One region of the Janibacter zhangyanbonis genome, then DNA from elsewhere that is predicted to be linked to it. Evidence: predicted binding sites of a transcription regulator. Region 1 holds the regulator's gene; each other region holds the start of a gene.
The links. The regulator HrcA, encoded in region 1, represses chaperone genes, less so after heat shock. The targets are predictions, from matches to a motif close to TTNGCACTCGNNNNNNNCGAGTGCNAA.

Region 1 (3,273 bases):
CCATGCCGAGGCGCTGGGGGCGCACCGACTGCCACACGTCGACATAGGGGTGGCCGAGGACGAGCACGTGCTCGGGCGCGACCTTGTTGGCCTCGGCGACGATCCGGGACTCCTTGCTGCCGGGCACGAGGTGGTCGACGAGCACGCCCATCCGGCGGCCCCTGCCCGGTGCGAAGTCGCGGATGGCGGCGGCGAGGTCGTCGACACCGTCGAGCATCTCGACGACGACACCCTCGACCCGCAGGTCGTGGCCCCACACCTTTTCGACGAGCTCGGCGTCGTGGCGGCCCTCGACGAAGATCCGCGACCCGATGGCGACCCTGGCCTTGGCGTCGTGGACGGCGACGGAGCCGCTCGCGGTGCGGGAGGCCTGCTGCTCGGCCGCGGCGAGGGCGGCGCGCTGGGCTCCCTTCGGTGCCGTGAGCGATACCGGGGCGCCGTCGACGAGGAAGCCGCCGCCGAGCGGGAAGGCCCGCACCTTGCCGCGGCGGTCCTCGAGGTGGACGACGTGCACGCCGCCCGCCTTCTCCACCGCGACGACCGCGCCGACCCAGCCGGTCTCGACGTCCTCGACGACCGTTCCGCGGGTGGCCTCGAGGGCACGGGAGGTGGGCCGCGCCAGCCTGCCCTTCGACTTCCAGTCGCCGGAGAGCACGTCCTTGCCGTATCGATCGCTCACGAGGGGTGACCGTAGGCGCACACCGTGGGAGTGGTCGGCGCGGCACGCCGGGGTCGTTGGAATGCCTCCGACGGTCGTAGACTTGGCACTCAGGTGGACCGAGTGCCAGCGGTCCCGGAGTGGGTGACGAAGGAGGACGTCATGAGCCAGGAGCGGCGGATGGCCGTGCTCAGCGCCATCGTGGAGGACTACGTGCAGACCTCGGAGCCGGTCGGCTCCAAGGCGCTGCTCGACCGCCACCAGCTCAACGTCTCGGCGGCGACCGTGCGCAACGACATGGCCGCCCTCGAAGACGAGGGACTGATCATCGCGCCGCACACCTCGGCCGGGCGCATCCCCACCGACGCCGGCTACCGGCTCTTCGTCGACCGGCTCCAGGCGATCCGCCCGATGTCGCGCGGCGAGCGGGCGGCGATCACCGACTACCTCGAGGGCGCCGACGAGCTCGACGTCGTCCTCGAGCGCACCGTGCGGCTGCTGTCGACCCTGACCCGCCAGGTCGCGGTCGTGCAGTACCCCTCGCTCACCCGCAGCACGGTCAAGCACATCGAGCTCGTCCCGATGAGCGAGACCCGGCTCATGGTCGTCGTCATCATGGGCACCGGCCGCGTCGAGCAGCGCATCGTGCCGACGAGCGTCGACTACCTGAGCAGCCAGGGCGCCGAGGCCCTCGCACGTGCGCGCGGCCGGATCAACGCCGCGACCCGCGACCTGCGGCTCGCCGACGCGATCACCGCGCTGCGCACCCTGGCCGGCGAGGACGACGAGACCGAGGATGCCCTGACGGCCGGGGTCATCGCGGCCGTCGAGGACGCCCTCGCGCAGGAGCGCGTGACCAAGGTGACGCTCGCCGGCACCGCCAACCTCGCGCGCAGCTCGAGCGACTTCCCGATGACCCTCGAGCCGGTGCTCGACGCGCTCGAGCAGCACGTCGTCCTGCTCAAGCTGCTGAGCGTCGAGGCCGGTCAGACCGCGGCCGGCGTCTCGGTGCGCATCGGCTCCGAGAACCCCGTGTCCGGGCTGCAGGGCACCTCGCTCGTCACCTCCGGCTACGGCTCCGGCGACGAGCAGGTCGGCGCCGTCGGTGTGCTCGGCCCCACCCGCATGGACTACCCGGCGGCCATGGCGCAGGTGCGCGCCGTCGCCACCTATCTCTCGCGGATCGTGGACGCCTGACCGGCGACCGCACCGCGCACGACCACCCGACCCCCACCACCCACCGAGGACGTCACGCGTGAACGACTACTACGAGGACCTGGGCGTCAGCCGCGAGGCGACGCCCGAGGAGATCAAGCGGGCCTACCGCAAGCTGGCCCGCACCCTGCACCCCGACGTCAACCCCGGCCCGGAGGCCGAGGAGCAGTTCAAGCGGGTCTCGCAGGCCTACGACGTCCTCTCCGACGAGACGAAGCGCCGCCAGTACGACATGGGCGGTGACCCCTACGGCGGCCAGCACGACGGCTTCGGCGCCGGCTTCACCTTCAGCGACATCATGGAGCAGTTCTTCGGGCAGGCGGCCGGCGGCGCCGGGCGCGGTCCGCGCTCGCGCTCCGCGCGCGGCCAGGACGGACTCGTCGGCCTCGAGATCGACCTCGCGACCGCCGTCTTCGGCGGCCAGGAGGAGCTGACCATCGACACGGCCGTCGTCTGCGGCTCGTGCAGCGGCGACGGCGCCCAGCCGGGCACCGGCCGACGCACCTGCGACACCTGTGGCGGCCGCGGCGAGGTCCAGCAGGTCCAGCGCTCCTTCCTCGGCCAGGTCATGACCAGCCGTCCGTGCCCCACCTGCCAGGGCTTCGGCGAGGTCATCCCCAACCCCTGCCACGAGTGCTCCGGCCAGGGCCGGGTGCGCAGCCGCCGCTCGATGAAGGTGCGCATCCCCGCCGGCGTCGACGACGGCACCCGCATCCACCTCGAGGGCGAAGGGGAGGTCGGTCCCGGTGGTGGGCCGGCCGGCGACCTCTACGTCGAGCTGCGCGTGCGTCAGCACGAGACCTTCACCCGCCGTGGCGACGACCTGCACGCCTCGGTCGCGGTGCCGATGACCGCAGCCGCACTCGGCGTGACGATGAGCTTCGCCACCCTCGACGGCGAGCAGGAGATCACCATCAAGCGCGGCACCCAGCCGGGCGACACGATCGTCCTGCCCGGCCTCGGTGTGACGCACCTGCGGCGCGAGGGCCGCGGCGACCTCGTCATCCACGTCGACGTGCGCACGCCGACCCGCCTCGACGACGAGCAGGAGCGCCTGCTGCGTGAGCTCGCGGCGGCCCGTGACGAGGAGCAGCCCGACGGCGAGCTCGACGACGTCGACTCCGGCTTCGTCGGGCGCCTGCGCCACGCCTTCAAGGGTCGCTGACCCCGGTGACCGCACCGCTCTTCGTCGTCGACCCCGGCGCACTCGACGGCCTCGCCCCTGACGCGCTCGTCGAGCTCACCGGCCCCGAGGCCCACCACGCGGCGACCGTCGTCCGCCTCGGCGTGGGCGAGGAGGTGCTCGTCGCCGACCGGCACGGGGCACGGGTGCTCACCGAGGTGACCGAGGTCGGTCGCGAGCTCGTGCGCCTGCGGGTCCTGGAGCGGGCCGACGAGCC
Region 2 (3,273 bases), 480 kb from region 1:
AGACGGCGGTGCCCGTGATGAAGGTGCCGGTGGCGAAGGCAGACAGGACGCACTGCAGCGCCAGATTGCGCTCGAGGGCACTCGGGGGCAGGACGCGTGCGAGCCACGTGGTCATGGCACTCCTTTTTCTTGACATCAAGATATATGTCTTGACGTCAAGATACACCGAGGGTGATCAGGTGAGGGCGACGACGAGCACGACCTGCTCACCACCGACGCGGGTGAGCACGACGGTCGCGCTCTCGCCGTCACCGGCGCCGCGCCCGATCTTCAGCTGCTTGCGCAGCTGGTCCTCGTCGAGGCGGATGCCCCGCTTCTTGACCGTCAGACCGGTGATGCCGCGCTCGCGCAGCCAGCCGCGCAGCCCCTTGACCGAGAAGGGCATCGCCTCGAGCACCTCGTAGCGGCGGGCGTGGCCGAGGTCGAGCGCCTCGTCGCTGGTGACGTAGCCCAGCCCGGCCTCGAGCTCCATCCCGCTGACGGCGCCGGTGACCGTGCCGATGAGCCCGGCCCGGTTGACGGCTCGGTCGGCCTCGTAGAGCCATCGCCCCGTCTCGGCGAGCGAGGCGGCCGCGGCGGGGTCCTCCTCGCAGGTGCGCTGGTCCACCTCGACCGGGGGCGCGCCCTTGCGCAGGACGCGGGCGCTGCGTCCGGCCTCCTTGACGAGCGGGCCCCACCAGACGGTGCACTCCAGGACGGTGCCCTGCCACGAGGTCCACTGGGCCTCGGTGCCGAGCGGCGGGATGTCGTGGGGGAGCGAAGGGGAGAGCTTGGCGCCGGTCGCGGGCACGTCGCGGGCCACCGACAGCACGAAGTCCCACGACGGCGAGATCTCGTCGAGCCGGAAGACCCGTCGCGTGCGCCCGCTCCGGTCGGTGACGCCGGGCGTGCGGCGCGCCGGGTCGAGCCAGACACCGGTGCGCGAGTGCAAGGGGTCGAGGGGTGCCTCAAAGTCCTCGGCCACCCCCGTGCGGGCCCGGCTGTCGGGCCAGGGGCGCAGGTTGACGTCGGCGATGGCGGCAGAGAGCGGGTCGGCGTCGACCCCGTGGACGGTGACACCGAGGGCGCTCATCGCCATCGCGTCGGAGCCGATGCCGCAGCCGAGGTCGTGGACGGTCGCCAGGCTCGCGGTCGCGTAGCGCCCGGCGTGGGTGGCGGCGACCTCGAGGCGGCTGGCCTGCTCGAGCCCGTCGGGGGTGAAGAGCATGCCCTCGGCGAACTCGCCGAACTTCTCCTGCGCGCGAGCCTGCAGACGCTTCTGCGTCAGGAGCGCGGCGACGCGCTCGGCGGAGTGGCCCGCCGCCCGCAGCCGCGAGGCCAGACCGACCGCGTCCGCCTCGCGGTACTCGGGCAGGCCGTGCAGGGACTCGTGCCCCTCGGGGGAGGCCAGCCAGCGCACGGTCGTCGGGTCCACGTGCGCCATTGTCACGCATCGTGCTCGGCACGGCGGACCTATCCGACCGGGCGCTGGCACTCGGGTTGACCGAGTGCCAAACGGCGGCCTAGATTTGCTCTTGGCACTCACCACTGGCGAGTGCCAGATGCCACGGTTGGACGACCCCCGCGACGGCGCCCGGCCCGGCTTCGCCCCAGAACTCACACATTCGTCCCCACAGAAGGAGTCACCGTGTCGGTTTCCATCAAGCCGCTCGAGGACCGGATCGTCGTCAAGGGCATCGAGGCGCAGCAGACCACCGCCTCCGGCCTCGTCATCCCGGACACCGCCAAGGAGAAGCCGCAGGAGGGCGAGGTCGTCGCCGTCGGCCCCGGCCGCTTCAACGACGACGGTGACGAGCGCGTCCCGATGGACATCTCCGTCGGCGACCGCGTCATCTACTCCAAGTACGGCGGCACCGAGATCAAGCACGGCGGCGAGGAGTACCTCATCCTCTCCGCCCGCGACGTGCTCGCGATCCTCGCCTGAGCCTGCGCACGACTCACAGCTGACGCCCCGGGTGCGGCCCTCTCCCGGGCCCTCCGGGGCGTCGCTTTTCCCCCCTTCGTTAGAACCAAAGGACAGACATGGCCAAGGAACTGGAGTTCAACGACTCCGCCCGTGACGCCCTTCAGCGCGGCGTCGACCAGCTCGCCAACGCCGTCAAGGTGACGCTCGGCCCCAAGGGCCGCAACGTCGTCATCGACAAGCAGTGGGGCGCCCCGACGATCACCAACGACGGCGTGACCATCGCCCGCGAGATCGAGCTCGAGGACCCCTACGAGAACCTCGGCGCCCAGCTCGCCAAGGAGGTCGCCACCAAGACCAACGACGTCGCCGGTGACGGCACGACGACCGCGACCGTCCTCGCCCAGGCCATGGTCAAGGAGGGCCTGCGCAATGTTGCCGCGGGCGCCGCCCCGTCCGGCCTCAAGCGCGGCATCGACAAGGCCGTCGAGGCCGTCTCGGCCCGCCTGCTCGAGACCGCCCGTGAGGTCGAGGGTAAGGACGAGATCGCCCAGGTCGCCTCGCTCTCCGCCCAGGACCAGGGCATCGGCGGGACCATCGCCGAGGCCTTCGACAAGGTCGGCAAGGACGGCGTCATCACCGTCGAGGAGTCCTCGACGGCCGAGACCGCGCTCGACTTCACCGAGGGCATGCAGTTCGACAAGGGCTACATCAGCCCCTACTTCGTGACTGACCCGGAGCGCATGGAGGGTGTCCTCGAGGACGCCTACGTCCTGATCAACCAGGGCAAGATCTCCAACATCCAGGAGATCCTCCCGGTGCTCGAGAAGGTCGTGCAGTCCGGCAAGCCGCTGCTCGTCATCGCCGAGGACATCGACGGCGAGGCCCTCTCGACGCTCGTCGTCAACAAGCTCAAGGGCGTCTTCAACGTCGCGGCCGTCAAGGCCCCCGGCTTCGGCGACCGCCGCAAGGCGATGCTGCAGGACATGGCGATCCTCACCGGTGGCCAGGTCATCGCCGAGGAGGTCGGCCTCAAGCTCGACCAGGTCGGTCTCGAGGACCTCGGCCAGGCCCGTCGCATCGTCGTCACCAAGGACAACACGACGATCATCGACGGCCAGGGTGCCGCCGACGACGTGACCGGTCGGGTCAACCAGATCAAGTCCGAGATCGAGCGCACCGACTCCGACTGGGACCGCGAGAAGCTCCAGGAGCGCCTCGCCAAGCTCGCCGGTGGCGTCTGCGTCATCCAGGTCGGCGCGCACACCGAGGTCGAGCTCAAGGAGAAGAAGCACCGCATCGAGGACGCGATCTCCGCGACCCGCGCGGCCATCGAGGAGGGCATCGTCGCCGGCGGTGGCTCCGCCCTG
Region 3 (3,273 bases), 1.7 Mb from region 1:
GGATGATCCTGCCCGAGAAGAGCCCGCTGACCTTCCGCGTCAGCTCGACCGGGCTCTCGGCGAAGGTCGTCGGACGGGCTCGGGCCGTCAACCTGGACTCGCACGTCACCCGCGACCTCGCCGTGGACCTCACGCTCAAGGGGTCGCCGTGGACCGGCGTCAACCACGGCATCACGCGTGCCGACGGCACCTTCGCCGGGGTCTCCCGCGACATCGAGCCCGGGGGCTTCATCACCCTCCGGTGACCGTGGTGGTCAGCGGGTCGCCTCGATCCGGTGGATGAAGGAGTCCTCGCGGGTGTTCCAGCGGACCTTCGCCCCGTCGACGCGCCCGCTGACGGTCGCGTGCGTCTGGCGTAGCCGGGTGCCGCCGACCCACTCTCCGGTCCAGGCCCGGCCATCGGCACGCAGGACCAGGTCGGAGGGGAAGGTGCGGCCGGCGCCCTCGAGCGGTCCGTCGACGACGGCCGAGCGCATCGTCGAGCTCACCCGGTAGTCGCTGCGGTCGTGGTCGAGGTAGACCGTGCTGCGGAAGACGCAGCGCGACGAGACCCACCGCGTGTTGACCGTCGCCCCGCTCGGGCAGAAGTAGGAGACGATCTTGCGCTTGCCCCGCGGCCACTGGACGCCCTCGGCGTCGGTCTCGAAGATCAGCCGGTGCTGGTTGCCGCGGACCTGGCTCATCGGGCCGTCGAGCATGACCTGCACGTCGACGTGCTCCTCGATGACGTCGCCGTCGGCCGAGGTCGTCGCCTCGGCGCTCGCGCCTGCAAGCGTCAGGCCGATGGCGGCGGCCAGGGTCGGGATGGTGAGGGTGGCTGTGCGTCGCATGGTGAACCCCTTCGTCGATGAGGAGTCGTCGGTGTGACGAGCCTCACAGCGTAGGACGCGTGGGGCGCCTCGACGGTTGCGTGCAGTCGCTCAGGTGCGCGGGTGCAGCCCCTCGAAGCCGGCGCGCATCTGCCCGTCGGCGTCGGAGCCGACCGGGTCGTCGAGGTCGGCGACGAAGACGGCGACGAGCGCGCGGGCGGGGTTGTCGCCCGCCTCGGTGAGCAGGCCCTGCCAGGCGGCGAGGTTGGGGTGCTCGACCTCGGCGCACGCCTGCGCCGGCGCGAGCCCGTCGACAGCGGCCTGCAGCTGCTCGGCCGAGACGTCGAGCGTGGCCGTGCTGCCGTCGTGGCGCAGCACCGATGCGAGCACGACGGCGGCCAGGCCGTGGCTGCCCCCGGGGAGGTTGACGTGGGGGAACTGCACCTCCGGGTCGCTGCTCGCCGGCGTGATGCCGACGGCCCAGGCAACCGGCGGGGTCCAGCCGTCGATGCGCTCGGCGAGGTGGGCCTTGATCGCGGCGAGGCCGGTGGGCGTGCTCCAGTCGAGATCGCTCATGGCTCCACTGTGCCAAGCCGTCGGGGGCGAAGGGGAGGATCGTTTGCACTCGCAGGGGGAGAGTGCCAATAATGGGCCTTAGCACTCTCCTCGTGAGAGTGACAGTCCTGACCGGTCAGGTGAGGGGCGCGATCGCACGGTGACGTGAGCCGGGTGGTCGCACTCCGTCCGTCGCGGGCACCCCCGGTCGCACCCTTCGATTCGCGTGGAGGAACCACCCGAATGGCAAAGCTCATTGCTTTTGACGAGGAGGCCCGTCGCGGCCTCGAGCGGGGCATGAACACCCTCGCCGACGCCGTCAAGGTCACCCTCGGCCCCAAGGGCCGCAATGTCGTCCTGGAGAAGAAGTGGGGCGCCCCCACGATCACCAACGACGGCGTGTCCATCGCCAAGGAGATCGAGCTCGACGACCCCTACGAGAAGATCGGGGCCGAGCTCGTCAAGGAGGTCGCCAAGAAGACCGACGACGTCGCCGGTGACGGCACGACGACGGCGACCGTCCTCGCCCAGGCACTCGTGCGCGAGGGCCTGCGCAATGTCGCGGCCGGCGCCAACCCGATGGCCCTCAAGCGCGGTATTGAGGCCGCCGTCGCTGCAGTTTCCAGCGAGCTGCTCGCGATGGCCAAGGAGATCGAGACCAAGGAGCAGATCGCTGCCACGGCCTCCATCTCCGCCGCTGACCAGGAGATCGGCGCCAAGATCGCCGAGGCCATGGACAAGGTCGGCAAGGAAGGCGTCATCACCGTCGAGGAGAGCAACACCTTCGGGCTCGAGCTCGAGCTCACCGAGGGCATGCGCTTCGACAAGGGCTACATCTCCGGCTACTTCGTCACCGACACCGAGCGCATGGAGACCGTGCTCGAGGACCCCTACGTCCTCATCGCCAACTCCAAGATCGGCTCGATCAAGGACCTCCTGCCCGTCCTCGAGAAGGTCATGCAGGCCGGCAAGCCGCTGCTGATCATCGCCGAGGACCTCGAGGGCGAGGCCCTGTCGACGCTCGTCGTCAACAAGCTCAAGGGCACCTTCAAGTCCGTCGCCGTCAAGGCCCCGGGCTTCGGTGACCGCCGCAAGGCCATGCTGGCCGACATCGCCATCCTCACCGGTGGCCAGGTCATCTCCGAGGAGGTCGGCCTCTCCCTCGAGACCGCCGAGCTCGACCTGCTCGGCCGCGCTCGCAAGGTCGTCGTCACCAAGGACGAGACGACCATCGTCGAGGGCGCGGGCGACCAGGACCAGATCGCCGGCCGCGTCAACCAGATCAAGGCCGAGATCGAGAACTCCGACTCGGACTACGACCGCGAGAAGCTCCAGGAGCGCCTCGCCAAGCTCGCCGGCGGCGTCGCCGTCATCCGCGCGGGTGCGGCCACCGAGGTCGAGCTCAAGGAGCGCAAGCACCGCATCGAGGACGCCGTGCGCAATGCCAAGGCTGCCGTCGAGGAGGGCATCGTCGCCGGTGGTGGCGTCGCGCTCCTGCAGGCGACCAAGGCCGCCTTCGACAAGCTCTCGCTCGAGGGCGACGAGGCGACCGGTGCCAACATCGTGCGCGTCGCCGCGGGTGCGCCGCTCAAGCAGATCGCGGCCAACGCAGGCCTCAACGGCGGCGTCGTCACCGAGAAGGTCGAGAACCTGCCCGCGGGCGAGGGCCTCAACGCCGCGACCGGTGAGTACGTCGACATGATCGCCCAGGGCATCATCGACCCGGCCAAGGTCACGCGCAGCGCGCTGCAGAACGCCGCCTCCATCGCGGCGCTCTTCCTCACCACCGAGGCCGTCGTCGCCGACAAGCCGGAGAAGGCCGCCCCGGCCATGCCCGGTGGCGACGACATGGGTGGCATGGGCGGCATGGGCTTCTGAGCCCGCCCCCGCACCACCTGCACCACGCGCG

Region 2: a site for HrcA is predicted at 1,468-1,494, ahead of groES (co-chaperone GroES). Genes of this name have one in related genera too.
Region 3: a site for HrcA is predicted at 1,464-1,490, ahead of groL (chaperonin GroEL). Genes of this name have one in related genera too.

What each region holds. Positions count from the first base shown of each region.
Region 1 covers NZ_CP191481.1:2,137,103-2,140,375, reverse strand. Annotated here, with positions in the region: gene ACQBJO_RS10425 (DUF3097 domain-containing protein) at 1-679, opposite strand, end outside; gene hrcA (heat-inducible transcriptional repressor HrcA) at 821-1,855, shown strand; gene dnaJ (molecular chaperone DnaJ) at 1,914-3,038, shown strand; gene ACQBJO_RS10410 (16S rRNA (uracil(1498)-N(3))-methyltransferase) at 3,044-3,273, shown strand, end outside.
Region 2 covers NZ_CP191481.1:2,612,349-2,615,621, reverse strand. Annotated here, with positions in the region: gene ACQBJO_RS12750 (MFS transporter) at 1-115, opposite strand, end outside; gene ACQBJO_RS12745 (class I SAM-dependent methyltransferase) at 176-1,414, opposite strand; gene groES (co-chaperone GroES) at 1,628-1,924, shown strand; gene groL (chaperonin GroEL) at 2,023-3,273, shown strand, end outside.
Region 3 covers NZ_CP191481.1:371,062-374,334, forward strand. Annotated here, with positions in the region: gene ACQBJO_RS01875 (hypothetical protein) at 1-245, shown strand, start outside; gene ACQBJO_RS01880 (hypothetical protein) at 255-830, opposite strand; gene ACQBJO_RS01885 (hypothetical protein) at 921-1,385, opposite strand; gene groL (chaperonin GroEL) at 1,608-3,242, shown strand.